One region of the Rhodoferax saidenbachensis genome, then DNA from elsewhere that is predicted to be linked to it. Evidence: predicted binding sites of a transcription regulator. Region 1 holds the regulator's gene; each other region holds the start of a gene.
What was found. The regulator FNR, encoded in region 1, switches genes on or off when oxygen is low (the NO sensors DNR and NnrR bind a similar motif). The targets are predictions, from matches to a motif close to TTGATNNNNATCAA.
Positions count from the first base shown of each region.

Region 2: the regulator FNR is predicted to act here: its motif matches at 2,916-2,929, upstream of RS694_RS06215 (universal stress protein).
Region 3: the regulator FNR is predicted to act here: its motif matches at 1,397-1,410, upstream of RS694_RS06010 (hemerythrin domain-containing protein).

Region 1 covers NZ_CP019239.1:1,636,855-1,643,399, forward strand. Annotated here, with positions in the region: gene ccoG (cytochrome c oxidase accessory protein CcoG) at 1-287, shown strand, start outside; gene RS694_RS07830 (FixH family protein) at 297-575, shown strand; gene RS694_RS07835 (hypothetical protein) at 612-875, shown strand; gene fnr (fumarate/nitrate reduction transcriptional regulator Fnr) at 882-1,601, opposite strand; gene hemN (oxygen-independent coproporphyrinogen III oxidase) at 1,798-3,192, shown strand; gene RS694_RS07850 (sulfite exporter TauE/SafE family protein) at 3,202-3,891, shown strand; gene RS694_RS07855 (sensor domain-containing diguanylate cyclase) at 3,926-4,996, shown strand; gene RS694_RS07860 (universal stress protein) at 5,089-5,532, opposite strand; gene RS694_RS07865 (DUF2806 domain-containing protein) at 5,734-6,545, shown strand, end outside.
Region 2 covers NZ_CP019239.1:1,300,750-1,307,294, reverse strand. Annotated here, with positions in the region: gene RS694_RS06235 (thioredoxin fold domain-containing protein) at 24-599, shown strand; gene RS694_RS06230 (glutathione S-transferase family protein) at 654-1,295, shown strand; gene RS694_RS06225 (DUF427 domain-containing protein) at 1,320-1,598, shown strand; gene RS694_RS06220 (alpha/beta fold hydrolase) at 1,591-2,418, shown strand; gene RS694_RS06215 (universal stress protein) at 2,415-2,855, opposite strand; gene RS694_RS06210 (catalase family protein) at 2,977-4,005, opposite strand; gene ylqF (ribosome biogenesis GTPase YlqF) at 4,123-5,103, opposite strand; gene RS694_RS06200 (response regulator) at 5,259-5,660, shown strand; gene RS694_RS06195 (PAS domain S-box protein) at 5,685-6,545, shown strand, end outside.
Region 3 covers NZ_CP019239.1:1,257,473-1,264,017, forward strand. Annotated here, with positions in the region: gene RS694_RS06000 (hypothetical protein) at 1-360, opposite strand, end outside; gene RS694_RS06005 (hypothetical protein) at 544-768, shown strand; gene RS694_RS06010 (hemerythrin domain-containing protein) at 845-1,342, opposite strand; gene RS694_RS06015 (2OG-Fe dioxygenase family protein) at 1,507-2,253, shown strand; gene RS694_RS06020 (GGDEF domain-containing response regulator) at 2,272-3,918, shown strand; gene RS694_RS06025 (NAD(P)H-dependent flavin oxidoreductase) at 3,981-5,216, opposite strand; gene RS694_RS06030 (GGDEF domain-containing protein) at 5,355-6,392, shown strand; gene bktB (beta-ketothiolase BktB) at 6,389-6,545, opposite strand, start outside.

The DNA.
Region 1 (6,545 bases):
GTATCGCTGCGGGTGGGCGTATCGAGAACGTGTACCGCCTGCAGATCATGAATGCGACCGAGGCCTCTCAAACCTTCCACATTGCGGCGGGTGGTGTGCCCGGCTTGCAGGTGGCGTCCGAGCAGGATGTGACCGTGGAGTCCACCCAGTCGCGCTGGGTAGCCGTGCGATTGCAGGCACCTTTCGATGCTGCATCACCCGGCTCCCACACCATTCAGTTTGAAGTGCAGGCGCAGTCCGGTACTGCGACCGTGTCCGAAAAATCGGTCTTTATTGTTCCCCGTTAAGGAGTCGCCATGTCTGCATCCCCCCATTCCGAAGTCCGGCCTGCACCTTGGTGGAAATTCGGCCACGTCTGGCTGGTGGTGGCCGGGCCCGCGATTGTGGTGGTGGCGAGTTTCATCACCCTCTATCTGGCGATAACCCGCCCGGACCCGGTCATGGATGAGGACTACTACCGCAAAGGCGTGGAAATCAACAAGGAACTCAGCGCCGACCCGGCCAGCCTGGCGCCCGCCATGCAGGGGCGCAACCATGCCGCCACGGGTGTGCCCCGGCCGACAGATGCGCCATGAATGCCGCCACTGTCGTTTGAACAGAAAGGCGCACCTATGCTGTACAAGCGTCTGATGTGGATCATCTGGCCCGCTTTCTTGATGGCGGGCGTGATGGAAGTATTGGTGTTCAGTCTGGCTGATCCCCAAGAGCTTTCCTGGTTTGGACAACAGTTGGAGCTGTCACGCCAGACGGTCTACACCGTGTCGTTTTTCGTGTTCTGGCTGGTACTGGGCCTCGGCGGAGCCCTGACGCTGCTGCTGTCCTTGTCCGCCAAAGAAATCAACGACGTGGAGGCAGCGAAGACACCGTCTTCTTGAGGTGCGCTAGTCACAAACCTTGGGATTCACGATGTCCTTAAGGCTCTCAGCGTTGAGGATGCGCACGTGGCGCTGTTTGACTTCCACAATGCCATCGTCCACAAATTTTGAAAAGGTGCGGCTCACCGTCTCGAGTTTCAGCCCCAGGTAGCTGCCAATCTCTTCGCGCGTCATGCGCAATACCAGCTCCGACTGCGAGAAGCCGCGCGCGTGCAGCCGCTGCACCAGGTTGAGCAAAAAGGCGGCAAGCCGCTCTTCAGCACGCATGCTACCCAGCAACAGCATGACGCCGTTTTCGCGCACGATCTCGCGGCTCATGATCTTGTGCACATGGCGTTGCAATGAATTGATCTCGCGCGACAGTTCTTCGATGCGGTCAAACGGCATCACACAGACTTCGGCGTCTTCTAGTGCCACGGCGTCGCAGGTGTGGTAGTCGTTCACGATGCCATCCAGCCCCATGACTTCGCCGGCCATTTGGAAGCCCGTGACTTGGTCGCGCCCGTCCTCGGACGCTACACAGGTCTTGAAAAAGCCGGTGCGAATCGCGTAGAGGCTGGTGAACTTTTCGCCATTGCGAAACAGGATGCCGCCGCGTTTGACCTTGCGGCGGCTGGCCACCACATCGTCGATGCGGTCCAGCTCGGCATCACTGAGCCCCATGGGCATGCACAGCTCACGCAGATTGCAGTTGGAGCAGGCGACCTTGATGGTCAAGGGAGTGATAGCGATCACCTTGCCAGTCGTCTCGACTTGCGCAGATTTTGGCGCGGCCGCTACAGAGCTAGGTTTGGCGTTTTCAAGCATGGGGTCCCCTGAGTACAAACCCGATTATGTGCTTCTTAACCTTAAGGTTCCTTGACACACGTCAATGGCATTTCGGACCGCCTGCGGCACAGTGGCTGCTCGTAGAGGAAATACCATGCAGCCCACCGTAGAACGCATACCCGATGACCTGTTGCGCCGCTTTGATGTGGCAGGGCCGCGCTATACCTCGTACCCCACCGCAGACCGGTTTGTCGAAGCTTTTGGCGCCGACGACTACGCCCAGGCACTTGCCCAGCGGCGCAGCGGTGCAGCGGCGCTGGCTTTGCCCTTGTCGTTGTACGTGCACATACCGTTCTGTGAATCACTGTGCTACTACTGCGCCTGCAACAAGATCATCACCAAACACCATGACCGTGCCACCGCCTATTTGCGGTACCTGAGCCGCGAGGTGGACCTGCACACCGCACTGATAGGGCGCGGGCAAACGGTGAGCCAGTTGCACCTGGGCGGCGGTACCCCCACGTTTTTGAACGACGGGGAACTGCGGGAGCTCATGGACATGCTGCGCCGCAGTTTCAACTTTGCGCCAGGTGGTGAGTACTCCATTGAGGTAGACCCCCGCACCATTGACGTGAAGCGGCTGGACACGCTGGCTGAGTTGGGCTTCAACCGCCTGAGCTTTGGGGTGCAGGACTTTGACCCGGCAGTGCAAAAGGCGGTGCACCGCGTGCAGCCGGCCGAGCAGGTGTTTGCGCTGGTGGAGGCGGCACGTGTGCGCGGCTTCGAGTCCATCAACGTGGACCTGATTTACGGCTTGCCGCAGCAAAGCCCCGAGTCGTTTGATCGCACGCTGGCCCAGGTGAACCAGTTGCGCCCCGACCGCATCGCCCTGTACGCCTATGCCCATTTGCCAGAGCGCTTCAAGCCCCAGCGCCGCATTGCCACCGTCGAGCTGCCCAATGCCGCAGCCAAGGTGTCCATGCAGTCGCGTTCGCTGGCGGCATTTTTGTCGGCCGGTTATGTGTACGTGGGTATGGACCACTTTGCCTTGCCCGATGACGCACTGGCCGTGGCCAAACGCCAGGGGCGCCTGCACCGCAATTTCCAAGGCTACAGCACACAGCCAGACTGCGACCTGATCGGTCTGGGCGTGTCGTCCATAGGGCGCATTGGCGCCACCTACAGCCAGAACGCCAAAACCCTGGACGAGTATTACGATTTTCTGGACCAGGGCCGTTTTCCCGTGGTGCGTGGTTTGGCGTTGACCCGCGATGACATCCTGCGCCGCGCCGTCATCATGGCGCTGATGTGCCAGGGCCAACTGCTCTACGAATCGATAGAACTCGCGCACCTGGTGGACTTCAAGTCCTACTTCGCTGCCGAACTGGGAACTCTGCGCGAGATGGCGCAGCAAGGCATGGTGGTGCTGGACGACGCGGGCATCCAGGTCACGGCGCAAGGCTGGTTCTTTGTGCGCGCGCTGGCCATGGTGTTTGACCGCCATTTGCAAACCGACCGTACCCGCGCCCGGTTTTCCAAGATCATTTAGCATGCATCCATGCAATCTTCACTGGCGCTGACTGCACTGCTGATGGGCTTGGTCGGCGGCCCCCATTGTGTGGCCATGTGTGGCGCCGCCTGTGCAGGCATCGGTCAAGCTGCGGGTCCGCGCAAAAATTCCGCACTGCTGACCTTCCAGGCCGGGCGGGTGCTGGGCTATTCCGCTTTGGGCGGACTTGCCGCTGCTTCCATGCAAGGCTTGGGTTGGCTCACCGTGCAATCTGCGGCCTTGCGCCCGGTGTGGTCGTTATTCCACGTGGCTGCCATGGTGCTCGGTTTGGTCTTGTTGTGGCAGGCACGCCAACCGGTATGGCTGGAAGCCACGGGCCGCAGCATCTGGGCCAAGGCACGCGCTTTGGGCAATGGCTGGGGCCGCGGTGCGCCGCTGTTGCTGGGCGGCCTGTGGGCACTCTTGCCTTGTGGGCTGTTGTATTCAGCGCTACTGGTGGCGGCCATGGCCGGTAGCGTGCTGGACGGCATGGCCGTGATGGCCCTGTTTGCACTGGGCACCAGCGTCACCATGACGGCGGGCCCCTGGCTCTGGCTGCGCCTGCGTGGCAACGTTGCGGGGCAGGGCAGCGGTGCCTGGGGGGTGCGCCTGGCCGGTGCCGCCCTGGCGGTCAGCTCGGCATGGGCTTTGTGGATGGGGCTGGTGCACAATCAAGCTCCCTGGTGCGTACCCCAGTGAACGCCCCATTCACTCTTCGAGGACAGTTCCTGACATGGATAGTTCTGTACTTGCGTCGGAAGCCTTGCGACTGTTGGAGTTGCAGTCGCTGGGCATCCTGGATACCCCCGCGGAGCAGGCTTACGACGATTTGGTGAGCCTGGCCGCCTACATCTGTGACACCCCGATTGCGCTGATTTCCCTGATTGATGAAGACCGCCAGTGGTTCAAGGCCCGCGTTGGTCTGAACGATATGGAGACCCCGCGAGGCATGGCCTTTTGCGCCCACGCCATCATTGACCCCGAACATGTGATGGAGGTGCCCAACGCGCTGGAAGACCCGCGGTTTGTGGACAACCCGCTGGTCACTGGTAATCCGGATATCCGCTTCTACGCGGGTGCGCCTCTGGTCACTGCTTCCGGTTCGGCCTTGGGCACGATCTGCGTGATTGATACGGTACCGCGCAAACTGACCGAGGCGCAAAACAAGGCGCTGAAGGCGTTATCGCGTCAGGTGGCGCAACTGCTGGCCTTGCACCGCGCCAACACCGAACTGCAACTACTGACGCGCCTCCAAAGGACACGCCAGCAGGAGCTGGAAGAACATGAAAAGCAGTTGCAGGAAGAAAACCATGCGCTGGCCCAGCAGACTGTGATGGATGCGCTGACCGGCCTCAAAAACCGCCGTGCGTTTGACCGCATTCTGGCCAACGAGTACGCACGTTCCATGCGTGCGCGCTCTGGCATGGCGTTGCTGATGGTGGATGTGGACCACTTCAAGGCCTACAACGACCAGTATGGCCACCAGGCCGGTGACAAGGCGCTGCAAGCGGTGGCTGCAGCGATCCAGTCCCAGGCGCGCGCCTATGACCACGTGACGCGTTACGGCGGTGAAGAGTTTGGCGTTGTGCTGCCCGACACCCACCTGGCCGACATGCGTGCCGTGGCCGAACGTATCCGGCTGGCCGTGCAGTCGCTGACGGGCCTGCACCGCCCGGTGACGGTGAGTGTGGGGGCCGCCCTGTCGGATCCGATGGCCTCGCCAGCTTCGCTGGTGGAGCGGGCCGATCAAGCGCTCTATCAGGCCAAGCTGAATGGTCGCAACCGGGTGCAAATTGCACTGTAGGTGTGCTTGGTGTGGGCCATGTGGATGGGCCGGTGCACCAACAGGCTTCGTGCGGCAAGCCGCTCTGCGTCACAGTTTTTAGCCGTGTGCGCTTACCGCAGTACCAGCACCGCAATGGTGGTGTGTGTCAACACATGCTGGGTTTCACTGCCCAGCAGCAGGCGTTTGATGCCCTTGCGGCCATGGGATGCCATCACGATCAGGTCACAGCGGTGCTTTTTGGCCGCCGCGATGATGGAGTCGGAAACAATGTCGGATTTGATGGTCACTGCCTTGGCCTTCACGCCTTTGGACAGGGATAGCTTTTTGACGGCATCCACCACCGCCTGGCCTTTGTCGACCCACAGCTTTTCCACGCGGCTGACGTCTATCGCGTCCACGGCAATACCCCCGTCGAAGTAACTCATGGGGTAGCGCGGCACCACATTCAAAGCCACCAGCTCTGCGCCATTGAGCGCTGCCAGCGCGACGGCGCTGTTGACGGCCTTTTTGGACAAGGTGGTTCCATCGGTTGCAACCAGAATACGTTTGAACATGAGAGGCTCCTTTTCAGGCGAATGCCTGTGTGGATTCAGTGTGACCGCAAGGCCTACTTCTGTCAGTGTGTTACCACACATAGGCACGAGCTCCTTCAGCGCCGAACCAGCGTATGACTCGCGCTTTTGAGTGCTGCTAGATTTTTTAGCTAGTTGATATAGTCCGCTCGATAGAACTTTCAAGTCAACAGGGAGGACCGAATGGTGTTTGAGATCAAAGATCTGACGGGTCTAGGTAAGCCGCTCACAAAATTGATGGATGTCGCATCCAAAGGGTTGGGGGTTTTATGGCGTCCACAGGCAATTCGTCGGGAAGCTGATGCGAGGGCCTACGAAATTCAGACGATTGCAAAAGCTCAAGCGAACGCGGAAGTTACTCGAAGAAACATTGATATTGATGCTTCACTGTCGCGGATTCAAGAAATTTCGACTGTAAATCCCGAACTTGCAGAGCGCGCAAGACAGCGTTTACTAATTCGTGAAGTTGAAGGTCAAAAGAATCTCGAAGCAGTAGTCGAACAGGCTTATGTCGCCTTACCTTTGTCAGTGTCTGAAGCCCCAGTAAATGAAACCTGGAGGCGAAAATTTTTTCAAGAAGCCGAAAATGTGTGTGATGAGGATATGCAGCTTTTGTGGGGGAAAATTCTCGCTGGTGAAGTCAGTTCACCTGGGACATATAGTCTTCGTACGCTGAGTGTGCTTCGTGAGTTGAGCGCACATGAGGCAGAAACATTTAGGACTGCTTGTTCAATTGCAATGTCGGATGGTTCTATTGCAATACCTGGGGACGATTTGAATTCTGCGTTAGTTCCTTTTGGGATTGCGTATGGAGATTTGATTCGGCTGCGTGATGCCGGTCTAATGACCAGTGGCGACTCTCTCAAAAGAACATATAAGTCGCCTTCTTTAGATGATTCTGACGGGCCGAAATTTGCTTTCCTCTCAAACAATGGCATCTCTATTCAATTGAGTGTTCCGCCTGGCGGCTTAATTCAATTTCCTACTGTTCTTTT
Region 2 (6,545 bases), 340 kb from region 1:
CAATGACAACAAGGACAACTTCCGTGAACCTCAAAACCCTGGGCCTCACCCTGGCCACCGCCTTCACCCTGGTACTGGGCGCATGCTCCCCCAAAGACGAAGCGCCCGCCGCCTCCACCAGCACACCCGCGCAGTCCTACGCAACCGTCGCCAAAGAGGGCAAAGGTTTTACCGTGGGCGCCATGATGAGCGCCAATACCGTCTATGTGATGTTTGACCCGCAGTGCCCGCATTGCGGCCACCTGTGGCAAGCCTCGGTGCCATTGCAGAGCAAAGTGAAGTTTGTCTGGGTGCCTGTGTCCTTCATCAATGCCAAAAGCGCGCCCCAGGGTGCGGCGCTGCTGATGGCCAGCAACCCGGCTGAAGCCATGACCGCGCATGAAACTTCCATCCTGGCCGGCCAGGGCGGCATGTCGGCCTCGGCCAGCGTGCCCTCCGAAATCGAAGACGCCATCAAGAAGAACACCACGCTGTTCAACAGCATGCGTGTGGAGTCGGTGCCCTACGTGCTGGCCAAAAACCAGAACACCGGCCAGGTGGTGGCCAATGCCGGCGCCATGGACACGGCAGGTCTGGCGGCCTTTCTGGGCCTGAATTGACCCTACCCTGACGCCCGCTTAGACTGCCTGCATAACAACGAGGAGACAAGGCAGATGATCACACTGTGCGGCTTTGCCGTATCCAACTACTACAACGTGGCCAAGATGGCCTTGCTGGAAAAAGGTTTGCCCTATGCCGAAGAGCATGTGGGCACCGGCAGCAAGGAAGAAGCCGTACTGGCCAGCTCGCCACTGGGCAAGATTCCTTTCATCCGCACACCACAGGGCAGCTTGTGCGAAAGCCACGCGATTCTGGAATACCTGGAAGCCGCCCACCCCAGTCCCGCGCTGGTGCCGGCCGATGCCTTTGCCGCAGCCAAAGTGCGCGAGATGATTCTCTTCATCGACCTGCACCTGGAGCTGGTGGCGCGCGAGCTGTACGCCCAATCGTTCTTTGGCGGTACCGTCAGTGAGTCCACCCAGGCTCGCGTGCGCAAACAGCTGGAAAAGAACATTGCCGCGTTCAAGCGCCTCGTGCAGTTTGCGCCCTATGTGGTCGGCGGCAGCTTCACCATGGCCGACTGCGTGGCTTACAACAACCTGCCGCTGGTAGGGATGGCCAGCAAGGCCGTCTACGGCGAAGACATGCTGCTCGCTGCGGGCGTGGACTACAAGCCTTACATCAAGTTCATCGGCGAGCGCCCCTCGGCCCAAAAGGTGGCTGCCGAGCGCAAAGCCGCCACCGCGAAAATCTGAAAACTCCACTCCGAAAGCAAGCCCATGAAAGCAACCTGGAACGGCACCGTGATTGCCGAAAGCGACGACACCGTGTTGGTGGAAGGCAACCACTACTTCCCCGAAAGCGCGCTCAAGCGCGAGTACGTGATGTTCAGCAACCACAAGACCAGTTGCGCCTGGAAAGGCCAGGCCAGCTACTACACGCTCAACGTCAATGGTGACATCAACACCGACGCCGTCTGGTACTACGCCGATCCCAAGCCCGAAGCCGAAATGGTGCGCGGGCGTGTGGCGTTCTGGAAAGGCGTGACGGTTGCCTAGTTTGCAGGTCGGGGCCAGCGAGGTCTGGGTAGAGGGCAACAGCGGCCCAGTCATCTTGATGCTGCACGGCTGGCCCGACACCCACCGTCTGTGGGACGGCACGGTAGAAGCACTCCAGAACCACTATCGCTGTGTGCGGTTTACGCTGCCAGGCTTCACCACCGATGCCAACGGAACGGCGCAGGCCATTGCGCTGGATGCGATGGTGGCGCACATCGCTGCCATCGCAGATGCGGTAAGCCCCCATCAACCGGTCACCCTGCTGCTGCACGACTGGGGTTGCATCTTTGGCTACGAATTTGCGGCACGCCACCCGGACCGCGTGGCACGTGTCGTCGGCGTGGATATTGGTGACCACAACAGCAACGCCTACCTGCGCTCCCTCAACACCTCCGCCAAGCTGCAAATTGTTTTCTACCAGGTGTGGCTGGCGCTGGCGTGGCAAGTGGGCCGTTGGCTCAGCGATGGCTTTGCAACACGCATGACACGCTGGATGGCGCGCGCCATGCGCTGCCCCACACCGGCAGACGCCATCCATTGGTCCATGAACTTTCCATACGCCATGGCTTGGATGGGCGTGGCCGGCGGACTGCGCCACACCGCGCCGGTGGATCTGCAATGCCCTACCCTGTACCTGTACGGCGAGCACAAACCCTTCATGTTCCATTCACCGCAATGGCTGACGCAACTGAATACACATCCGCCCTCAACGACACGCGGTTTTGCCACCGGGCACTGGGTCATGCTGAACCAGCCTGCGGCCTTCAACACCTGTGTCAAAGACTGGCTGGCAGCGAGCGCATCAACGCAACAGACTTAGCGCGCGACCAGTACCGGCACGCTGGACTCGGCCACCACCTTGTTGGCCACACTGCCCAGCATCAGCCGTGCAATGCCTGAACGCCCGTGGGAGCCCAGCACGATGAGGTCAGCCCCATCGGTACGGGCGGTCTCCACGATACCGCGGGCTGCGGCCACTTCTTCGACCAGCTTGACCTGCAGCGGCACGATGGCGCCGCCTTGTTGGCACAAAGCCTCCACCTGTGCATGCGCCTGGCTTGCGAGTTGCTGGCCTGCGGCCTGGTAGGCCTCAAAGCCCATAGGATTGACCTCACCAATACCGAGATAGGGGTAAGGGTCGGCCACGTACAGGGCCGTGAGGCGGGCGCCATGGGTACGTGCCAGCCCGACTGCCAGGGTGGCCGCGTGGGCAGACGCTGCGGAGCCATCTGTGGCCAGCAAAATGTGTTGGAACATGGAATCCTCTTTCAACGGTATGGAAGACTTCCATAGTGCGTCGGTTTCGCGGCTGCAACCTTGATCTGGATCAGCAATAGCCTCGGCGAAGATCCTGCCGCCACCTACCCAGGTGCGGGCGTTAGACCGCGCCGCGGCCCTTCTGGCTCTCGAAATACACCACCTTGCGTGCGCGCTGCACGTCACCCAGCGGGCGGTGCGCGGCCAGGGCCTGCCAGGGATCAAACACCGCTGCCTCCGCTTCGGCGGCCAGGGCGGTACCGGCAGCTGACGCCGTGTCCTGCCGGGGCAAGGTGAGACGCGCCACCGTGGTGTAGGGGCTGGGCCAGTTGACGGAGGCATCTTCAATCGGAGTCAGATCTTCGCGCACAAAGGGCTGCAACTGCAGCTCCCAGGTCAGTGGCTGGCCTTTCAGGCGCGCGCTGAAATCGGCGCCCCAGTCGGCATTGGCACCGGGCGTAGCCTTGCCATTGCCGTCCGACGGCAGCAGACGCACGCGCACAGCGTAAGGGCCGCAAGCGATAGGCACGGCGCTGAACACCGGTTCAGTGGCAAAACCACCAAACGAGCGGCCCACGGACTTGAGCAACTTGAGTAAACGCGCCGGTCCACCCAGCAGGCCGTAGCGTTTCAACAGGAATTTCAGCAGGTTGCCATTGCCACCGGATGCCGCCACCACAAAGTCCACAAACTCCGCGCTTTTGGGAAAGGCGAACTGCTCCTGGTTGATCAGCGTGAAGTCCTGGCTCTTGGCCGGACCGAGGCCCAGTGCCGAGTCGCCGTGTACGCCAAACACACGCAAGGAAAAACCGCGTATATCGGGCATCTTGTCGGGCGCACGGTCCATGCCGCCGTTGGACAGCCGCACCTGCACATCATGGGTTCCGGGTGTGGCAAACAGGCCATGCTGCGCAAACTTCGGAATGTTGCTGAGCACCTCCAGCGTGCCCTTGGCCGCTACCAGTTGTTTGCGGTGCAGCGCACGGCCAGGGCCGAATTTGGCGGACTTGCGCGCCTGGATGGCAACAAACTGCTGGCCGTAAGCGGTGAAGCGCTGGGCTTCATCGGCCTCCACCTGCTCTTGCCACTGGGTGCTGGGGGTGAAGTCTTTGGCCATCGGTCTGCCTTGGGTGGGTGGAAGTGTGCGCATGCTAAGCGCTGCCCGCGCAATTGTCACCTTCGGGGCGTTGGTCTACGCCTGCAGTCGCTCAAACCGCTACTATTTTCATAGCTGCTTGCGCAACCTCCACAAGGGCTGGAGGCCGATTTAGTCTGAAATCTCGTCTTCCGGCTCGGGCTTGCGCGGTGGCCGTGGAACCTTCTTGAAGCGGATCTGGCGGTCCAGTTCAATGGCGTCTTTCTTGACCTGGCGCTCGGCGTCTATCTTCTGGCCCGCTGCCAGCCACTGGGCAAACTGCTCGGGGGTTTCCAGCGTGATGCGGCCCAGCACAGCCGAGCGGAAATCGTGGATAGCGATCTCGGCCGCTTTTTGCAGATTGATCTTGCCGCCGCTTTGCAACGCGCCACGCTTGCGGCCGATGGCGGCCAATAATTCTTCGTCGGTCATATCCGCCACACCGCTGAGCTTGTAGCGTGCCTCCACGGCGGCGGGGTAGTGCTGGCGCAGGTAGTCCAGCAGTTCCAGCGCCACCTCTTCTTCGTCGAAGGCGTTTTTGCCAATGGCACCGCTGGCCGCCAGGTTGTAGCCGCTCTTGGCCACGATGATGCGCGGCCACAACACGCCGGGCGTGTCGAACAGGTAGAAAGCGTCTTGCAGCACGATGCGCTGCTCGATCTTGGTCACGCCGGCCTCATCGCCGGTCTTGGCCGAGCGTTTGCCTTTGAGCGTGTTGATCAGGGTGGACTTACCCACATTGGGAATGCCGCAGATCAGCACCCGCATGGGCTTGGCCATGCTGCCGCCCCGCGTGGGGGCGAGGGCAAAGCAGGCCTCCACCAGGGCCTTGGCGGGCGTGGTCATGCTGGCGTCCAGCCCCAAAGCACGTGTACCGGGCTGGGCATTGAAATGCGCCAACCATATCGCCGTGCGCGCTGGATCGGCCAGATCTTGCTTATTCAAGACCTTTAGCGCAGGTTTGCCAGCGGTCATGTCGGCCAGCATGGGGTTGGCGCTGGAGCCGGGCAGGCGTGCGTCCAGCAATTCAATCACCACATCAATGTCCTTGATGCGTTCCTGAATTGCCTTGCGGGTCAGGTGCATATGCCCTGGGAACCACTGAATGGCCATGCCTTTGCTCTTTCTTGGGGGAGGGAAACTGAGTACGCGATTGTCGGGCAGATTGGGGCGGCGCCCCACACCGTTGCGGCTACACTTTTGGCCTGAACCAGAATTTGCGCAACCGGCTTCTCCCACGGGTCTTATTTTGACGGGAACCCCCTGACGTGAACACACCTTTGAATGCCAGCCTGCTGCTGGTGGAAGACATGGAGGAGATGCGCAACATCGTGCGCCGTCTGCTCGGCGCTATGGGATTTACCAAAGTCACCATTGCCCGCAACGGTGAAGAAGCCTGGTCACTGATCCAGGCGCATGGTTATGACCTGGTGCTGTGTGACTGGAACATGCCCAAGATGTCGGGGCGAGAGCTGCTGGAAACCGTGCGCCGCCATGAGAAGTACGCCACCATGCCTTTCGTCATGATCACCGGCGAGAACGCCACGGACCAGGTCAAGAGCGCTATCGCTGGCGGCGTGACGGACTTCATCATCAAGCCCTTTACCGCGGCTCTGCTGGAGCACCGCATTCGCACCGTGCTGGACCTGCCCCCGGTTCCTACGCCCTGACCATCGCCTCCACAGGTTTGACGCATGCACCCCAACAACAGCCAGCCGCCGCAGAACCCGAGCACACTGGCTGACACCGTGCGCCAGTTGCAGGCACGCGAAAACCATCTCGAAGGCCTGCTGGGGTCAGCGCCCGACTCCATTCTGGGCATGGACACCGAAGGCATGGTGACCGACTGGAACCCCGGCGCCGAACGTGTGCTGGGCTGGGCGCGCGAAGAAGCCATGGGCAAGCGCATGTCGGACCTGATCATTCCCGCGCAGTACCGTGAGGCCCATGAAAAGGGGATGCGCCGCTTCGTACAGACCGGGGAGGCCCGGGTGCTCAACCGCATCATCGAGATCGAGGCCCAGCACAAGGATGGGCGCATCTTCCCCATCGAGCTCTCGATCTGGAACATCTCCAGAGAACTGGGTGGAGGCTTCGGCGCCTCGGTGCGTGATGTGTCCGAACGCCACCGCGCCCAGGAGTCCCTGCGCACCTCCGAGGAGCGCTACCGCTCTGTGGTGGAACACCTGGGTGAAGGCATGTTTGTGGCCAAGGCCAACCGCATCGTGTTTGCCAACCGCCAGGCCAGCGACATCCTGCGTATTCCCAATGAGGACATCATTGGCTCCGACCCGGTGGACTGGATCCACCCGGATGACCGCGCCGCCGTGTTGGAGCTGCGCGCCAACCTGGCCCAGGGCCGCACCATCGCCACCCACTACGAGGCACGCCACGTCGGCCGCGACGGTGTAGAGCGCTGGCTCGACATCCGCCCCAAGCCAGTGTTCTGGGAAGGGGGTATGGCCACGCTGACCTTCTTTTCCGAAATCACCGAAAGCAAACAGATTCAGGAAGCGCTGCAGCGCTCCGAAGAACGCTACCGCGCGGTGATCGAA
Region 3 (6,545 bases), 380 kb from region 1:
GGTGCTTTGCGGTAGCAGGTCAAATGGGCGGTGGCCCTCACCCGCACCGCGCGCCGATTCGGGAAACACCGTCACGGCGATGGCGCGCTGGCTGCCGTCGGCCTGGGGCAAGGCGGCCGTGCCAATGAAGCTGCCGGGCTGGATGTCGGCCAGCGCAATCGGGTAGACCTCGGTGACCACCAGCGCTGCAGGTAATAGCAACTCGACCACTTCACCGCTGCGGTCTTTCACGGTCAATGTGCTGGCGCTGACGGATTGCACGGTGCCGCGCATGCGCACGGTGGCTGGTGCCTGGGCCCATGCGGCGCTAGCGGCGCAGTACAGGATGGATAGGAGTGCGGCGTGCAGGCGGGTCATCATGGCAATGGGCTCCGTGGGGGACTGTGATGCAGTCTACAGCGCGCCCACGGCGCTTCGTAAATATACGTAAACCCGGTCAACGGGTATTTCGCTGTTCCGTTGGAGGTGTAAGCCCGGGATATCTCTGGCTCGCTCAACAAGGTCGGAGCACATGCGGCCTTTGTGTATGCGGGAAAATAAACCATGTTGAATATCAAAACTCTGATCGTTGCCACCCTGATGACCGGCGCTGCCGCTGCTTCGTTTGCCCAGGCTGCGCCTGCTGCACCGGCCAAACCTGCGGCTCCCGCAGTGGCGGCCACACCGGCGGCAGCACCTGTCGCCGCAGCCACACCGGCCGCCAAGAAAAAGGCCCATGTGGCCAAAGCCAAGAAGGCCAAAGCCAAAAAGGCCGCTATGCCAGCGTAATACGCTGATTTCGCGCAAAGCGACCAAGGCACCCGGGAAACCGGGTGCCTTTTTTCATGCGGCCGCCACTGTTAGCTTATGCGGCTTCACCACAACCGCCGCCACAGCCGTGTATCGCTTGCAGAGGCAGGTGTTCGTGCTGGCTGAGCGCGCCGGTTTCGGGGTCGTAACCGGCTGATCGCAGGTGCAAGGCCAGCGATGCGTCCATGCTTTGCGCATGCTGCGGAAACCACAGGCCCAGTTCACGCGCCATGTGGCGTACTACCGCCAGATCGCCGCCGTGCCCGCTGGCCTCACCCTCACGCATCACCTGCAGGATGACCTTGTGCTGGGTAGCGTGGCAGTTGCCCGCAGCAAAGCCGGTGTCCTGCATCCACTGGTCTTCGCGGTCAAAGTGCTCCTGGGTGTGGGCAATCAGGGCCGACCAACTGGGCAGCAGCACCTCGTCGGTTGCGTGCACCACCTCGGCCAGCAAGGCCACAAACTCCTGGTGGGTGGCGTCCATCACCGGCATGTCCAGCACCAGGGCGTCGCTCCACTGCAGGGTGTCGGGATGGTTGGCGGTGGTCATCATGGCGGTTTCTCCAAATAGGGAAGGCCAGATTACCCAGTGACGCCGTCGGGCGTCTTGACCCACATCAGTCGGCGTGCAGTCTTCTCGGTTGATAATGCCGCGCAGCCCGTGTGTGGCTGGACTTTGGTGCCTTGTTCCCAGCCTTACTCTGCTTGACGCCCGCCATGACCCTGTCTTTCTCGCCTCCCGCCATCGCCAGCCCCCAGGATCTGGACGCCACCCTGCGTACCCAGGGTTATGCGGTGGTGGCGCCGCAGCATGTGGCCCAGTTGGCAAGGCTGGATCTGGCGGCACTACTGGCCTGGCGCCCGCTGTGGGACGACCTGCCGCCCGATGCCTATCTGCGTGATGGCGGCCGCTACCGCCGCCGCCGCCATGCCTGTTTTGTGGTGGAAGGCGCTGCCGTGGCGCTGGCCCCGCACCGCCCGCACTGGCAGCCGGTCGAGTACAACGCCCTGCATGGTGGCATGCAACGCCACTTTGAACCCATGCAGGCCGCGCTGGTGGCACAACCCGCCTGGCAGCAACTGCTGGTTTGGCTGGGCCAGGTGGCCAGTGCGCTCAAAGGCCCGCAGACCTGGTACACCGAGGCGCACCAGTTCCGCATTGACACCACCGACGGCATTGGCCGCCCCACACCCGAAGGTGCGCACCGCGACGGCGTGGACCTGGTGGCGGTGTTTCTGGTGGGCCGCGAGGGCGTGAAGGGCGGCGAAACGCGCGTCTTCGAGGCCGATGGCCCCAATGGACAGCGCTTCACGTTGACCGAGCCCTGGTCCCTGCTGTTGCTGGACGACCCGCGTGTGGTCCACGAGTCCACCCCCATCCAGCCAGTGGCCGAAGGCGGCCACCGTGATACGCTGGTGGTGACCCTGCGTGCCGGTAATTTTCAGGGCGAACCCGCGCGCTGAACCCCAGGTAACCCTTCCATGTCCTGCACCCCCGAAGACCTCCAAAAACGCTGCCAGGAGCTGGCCGCCAAATGGCAAACCTGCACCCGTCAAACCGGGTTGGACAGTTTTGTCGAATTCGCTGTGTCGGTGTCCAGCTTCACCGAATTTCTGGAGGGGCATGGCCTGTCGGGTTTGCACCAGAGTGCACACTCGCTGGAGCAAAAGGTGCTTTCGCTGATGGACCAACTGATGGACCCCTCGGGCGGAGGCGCACTGTCGGCCGATGCCAGCACGCTGCTCAACGCGCAGGTGCAGGAGTTCGCCGGAAGGGTCCAGGCGTTTGTCCAGGGACATTCTTCCCACCTGACCGAACGCCGCCACGCGCGCGACGCCACCCCGGATGCAGAGCCGGTCAGCACGCTGGAGCTGCCCAAGAACATTGCCTTTGTGACCGATACCCCCACCGCCTGGAAAGACCTGGTCGCCCAGGTCGGCTTCTTCCATGTGCAGGTGGAGATGGTGGGCACCGCGCAGACGCTAGCCGCTGCGCCGGAGCCGGCCATGGTGCTGGTGGACGCGGCCAACCGCCCGCTGACGGCGTTTGTGGCCCAGGTGCAGACACTGCGCGGCCAGTTTTCTGCCAGCAACATCGTGGGCGTGAATGTGGGCGTGGATTTCGAGAGCCAGCAGCAGGCGCTCAGCGCGGGCTGCGACGCCTGTTTTGCCACCGGTACCCAGCACGCGGCCATCATGGCGCGCATCGTCAAGCTGTGCAGCAACGAAGAAGAGCCAGCTTACCGCGTGCTGGTGGTGGAAGACTCCAAGACCGCCGGCGCGATGATCCGCCGCACCCTGTCCGAGGCGGGCATCGAGTCGCTGGCCATCACGCGCCCGCAAGATGTACTGACTGCGCTGGTGTCCTTCCAGCCCGACCTGGTGTTGATGGACATGTACATGCCCGGCTGCACCGGTGTGGAGGTGACTCGGGTGATTCGCCAGCACGCCGAGTTTTTGTCCACGCCCGTGGTCTACCTTTCGGGCGACAGCAATGTGGCGCTGCAGGTGGACGCGCTGCGCCTGGGCGGTGACCACTTCCTCACCAAGCCTTTCAACCCGGTGATCCTCAACGCCGTGGTCAAAAGCAAGATCGACCGCTACCGCACGCTGCGCCGCACCATGTTGCACGACAGCCTGACCGGCCTGCTGAACCACACCACCTCCAAGCAACAGTTGCAAAGTGCTATCAACGCCGCACGCCTGGACGGCAGCACCCTGTGTGTGGCCATGGTGGACATTGACCATTTCAAGTCGGTCAACGACACCTACGGCCACCCCATGGGCGACCACGTGATCCGCAGCCTGTCGTGGCTGCTCAAGCAGCGCGTGCGCAAGACCGATGCCGTGGGTCGTTACGGGGGTGAAGAGTTTGTGGTGATCCTGCCGGGCGCACTGTCCGAGCAGGCGTACACCTTGCTGGACCGTATCCGTGTGGATTTTTCGCGCATTCGCCATCCGGTGGACGACGGCTGGTTCAGCTCCAATTTCTCGGGCGGTATTGCACAGTGGAATGCCGACCTGGATTCCGAGGCCTTGCTCAAACGCGCCGACGAAGCGCTTTACCAGGCCAAACGTGCCGGGCGCAACCGGTTGCAGGTGCTGCAGTCGGGTTCACAAGCAAAATAGGCCTCTAGCCCCCGTGGATGTTGCGCAAACAGCTCCTGAATAGATAGCGGTTTGACGGTGGCTCAGACGGCTGCCACGCCCAGTTGGGCCACGCCGGGTGTCAGCAGGCGCTGCACCAGTTCGCGCACGGTCTTGATCTGGCTGCCAAAGGGCAGCTCGCCCGCACCGCGGAAGAACAGGCCTTTTTTGGAATCACCACGCAGCGCTGCCGCCAACTGGTTGTCAATGCAGAACTGGCCCCAGCCCGGCAGGCCATCCCGCAGGCCACATTGGGCCAGGCAGTCGAAGCTCTTGGTGCAGCGCGCTTTCACATGGGCCACGGCCTGCAGCCTGGGTTCGATCTTCAGGTAGGCACGCAGCCACGGTGTGCCAACGGCGCGTGCGGGCAGGCCGGCCACGCTGGTGAATTCCACCATGTCTTCCGGGCGCGCTTCGGCCAGCACGCGCTTGAACTCGGCATGAGCATCGCTCTCTTCCGTCACCGCAAAGGCGGTGCCCAACTGCACTGCATCCGCCCCCAGCGCCTGCAGACGGGCGATGTCCTCAAAGCTGCGGATGCCACCGGCCACGATCAGCGGAATGTGCTGCTCGTAACCTGCATCCTTGAAAAACTGGCGCACCTGCGGGATCACGTTTTCAAAATCAAAACGGGGGTCCTGCAGATCCGCAATTTTGGCCGCACCCAGGTGGCCACCGGCCAGGCGCGGGTGTTCGATGACGATGGCGTCGGGCAGGCGTTTCTTGCGCTCCCATTTTTTCACCAGCAACTGCACGCCGCGCGCGTCGGACAGGATGGGAATCAGCGCTGCTTGGGGATGGTCTTTGGCCAGATCGGGCAGGTCCAGCGGCAGGCCCGCGCCCACCACCACGGCGTCAATGCCGCACTCCAGCGCTTTCGTCACATTGGCCGCGTATTCGCTCACCGCGCGCATCACGTTGATGGCCAGCATGCCTTTGCCGCCCGTGCGGGCGCGGGCGGCCTGGATTTCGCGGTCCATGGCGATCAGGTTGGCCGCATTGATGCCGGTTTTCGCGGCATCGCCCGGCGCCAACTCGCGGGTCTGGTCCATCAGATCAGGATGGTGGCGCCGTAGGTCCACGCTGGACAGCGTGCCTATACCGCCAAGTGCCGCCACGCTGCCGGCCAGCCGGTTGCCCGAGATGCCGATGCCCATGCCGCCTTGCACGATGGGCAGCAGCGTGCGCCTGGCCAGGCACAAAGCTTGCAAGCCGCTACGGCGTAGCCAATCGCGAGAATCCCCGTCTATATGTGGCAATTCAGTGCTTGCGTGGGTCATGGCGTGCTCTAAGATAGTAGGCGTTGGACAGTCGCACAGCTTAGGACGGGCTGGGCGAACTGGCTTTGAGGTGGGTCAACTTGCCGCGTAATCGGCTGCGACCACCGATGCATGACACAAAAAAGGTAAACACCAAGAATGAACGCGCTTGTGCGAAGTCTGGCGGCCATGAGTGGTCTGCGTGACCGCGAGGCTCTGGATGCGGCGCTGGTGCGTTTGGTGATCAGCAGCGGCGAGGGCATGGTGCACAGTGCCTGCCTGATCCGTGTGGTGGGTGAGGGGGACGACCGGCGTTGCCTGGTGCTGGCCCGTGTGGACGCAGCCTCCGCCCCGCTCAGCCGCGACCTGCTCTGGACCGACTGGACCATCTTGCCCCATGTGCACGACTTTCCGCTGCGCCAGCAGGCGGTGGAGTCAGGGCATGCGGTGCATGCCGCAACATCTCCCCGCACCACTGTGGTTCCCTTGGTCACTCCGCAAGGTATCTGGGGCCTGCTGGAAATCGGCACGGACCAGGCCCTGTCGGCACAGGCGCTGGAGCTGGTGGACGGTATTTTGCTGACCTACAACAACCTGCGGGGCTTGCTGGACTACGGCGAAAAAGACGCGTTGACCGAACTGCTGAACCGCAAGAGCTTTGACGGCGCCTTTTTCAGGGCCACAGCCGAGCAGCATGATGACAGCCTGCCCGAAGGCGGTGATCGCCGCCATCTCCATTCCGAGGCGGGTGTGTGGCTGGCCGTACTGGACATTGACCACTTCAAACACGTGAATGACACCTTTGGTCACCTGATCGGTGATGAGGTGCTGCTGTTGCTGGCCCGCCTGATGCGCAGTTGTTTCCGCTTCCACGACCAGCTCTATCGCTTTGGAGGCGAAGAGTTTGTGGTGCTGATGCGCTGCGACAGCGTGGACCACGCCGAGGCGGCGCTGGAGCGTCTGCGTGAACGGGTGCAGGCCTATGCGTTCCCGCAGGTGGGCACCATCACGGTGAGCATCGGCTTCTCAATTCTGCTGCCGCACGACACCCCCAGCGATGCTTTTGGCCGTGCCGACAAGGCCGTGTACCACGCCAAGGAACATGGCCGCAACCAGGTCTGCAGCTACCAGGCTCTGGTCGCCTCGGGTGACCTGAAGGACCAGGTCGCCGAGGGCATGGACGTGGACCTGTTTTAACGCGCGCGTTCGAAAATGGCGGCAATGCCCTGGCCGCCACCAATACACATGGTCACCAGCGCGTAACGGCCATTGATGCGCTCCAGCTCGTACAGTGCCTTGACGGTGATCAGCGTGCCGGTGGCACCGATGGGGTGACCCAGCGAGATGCCG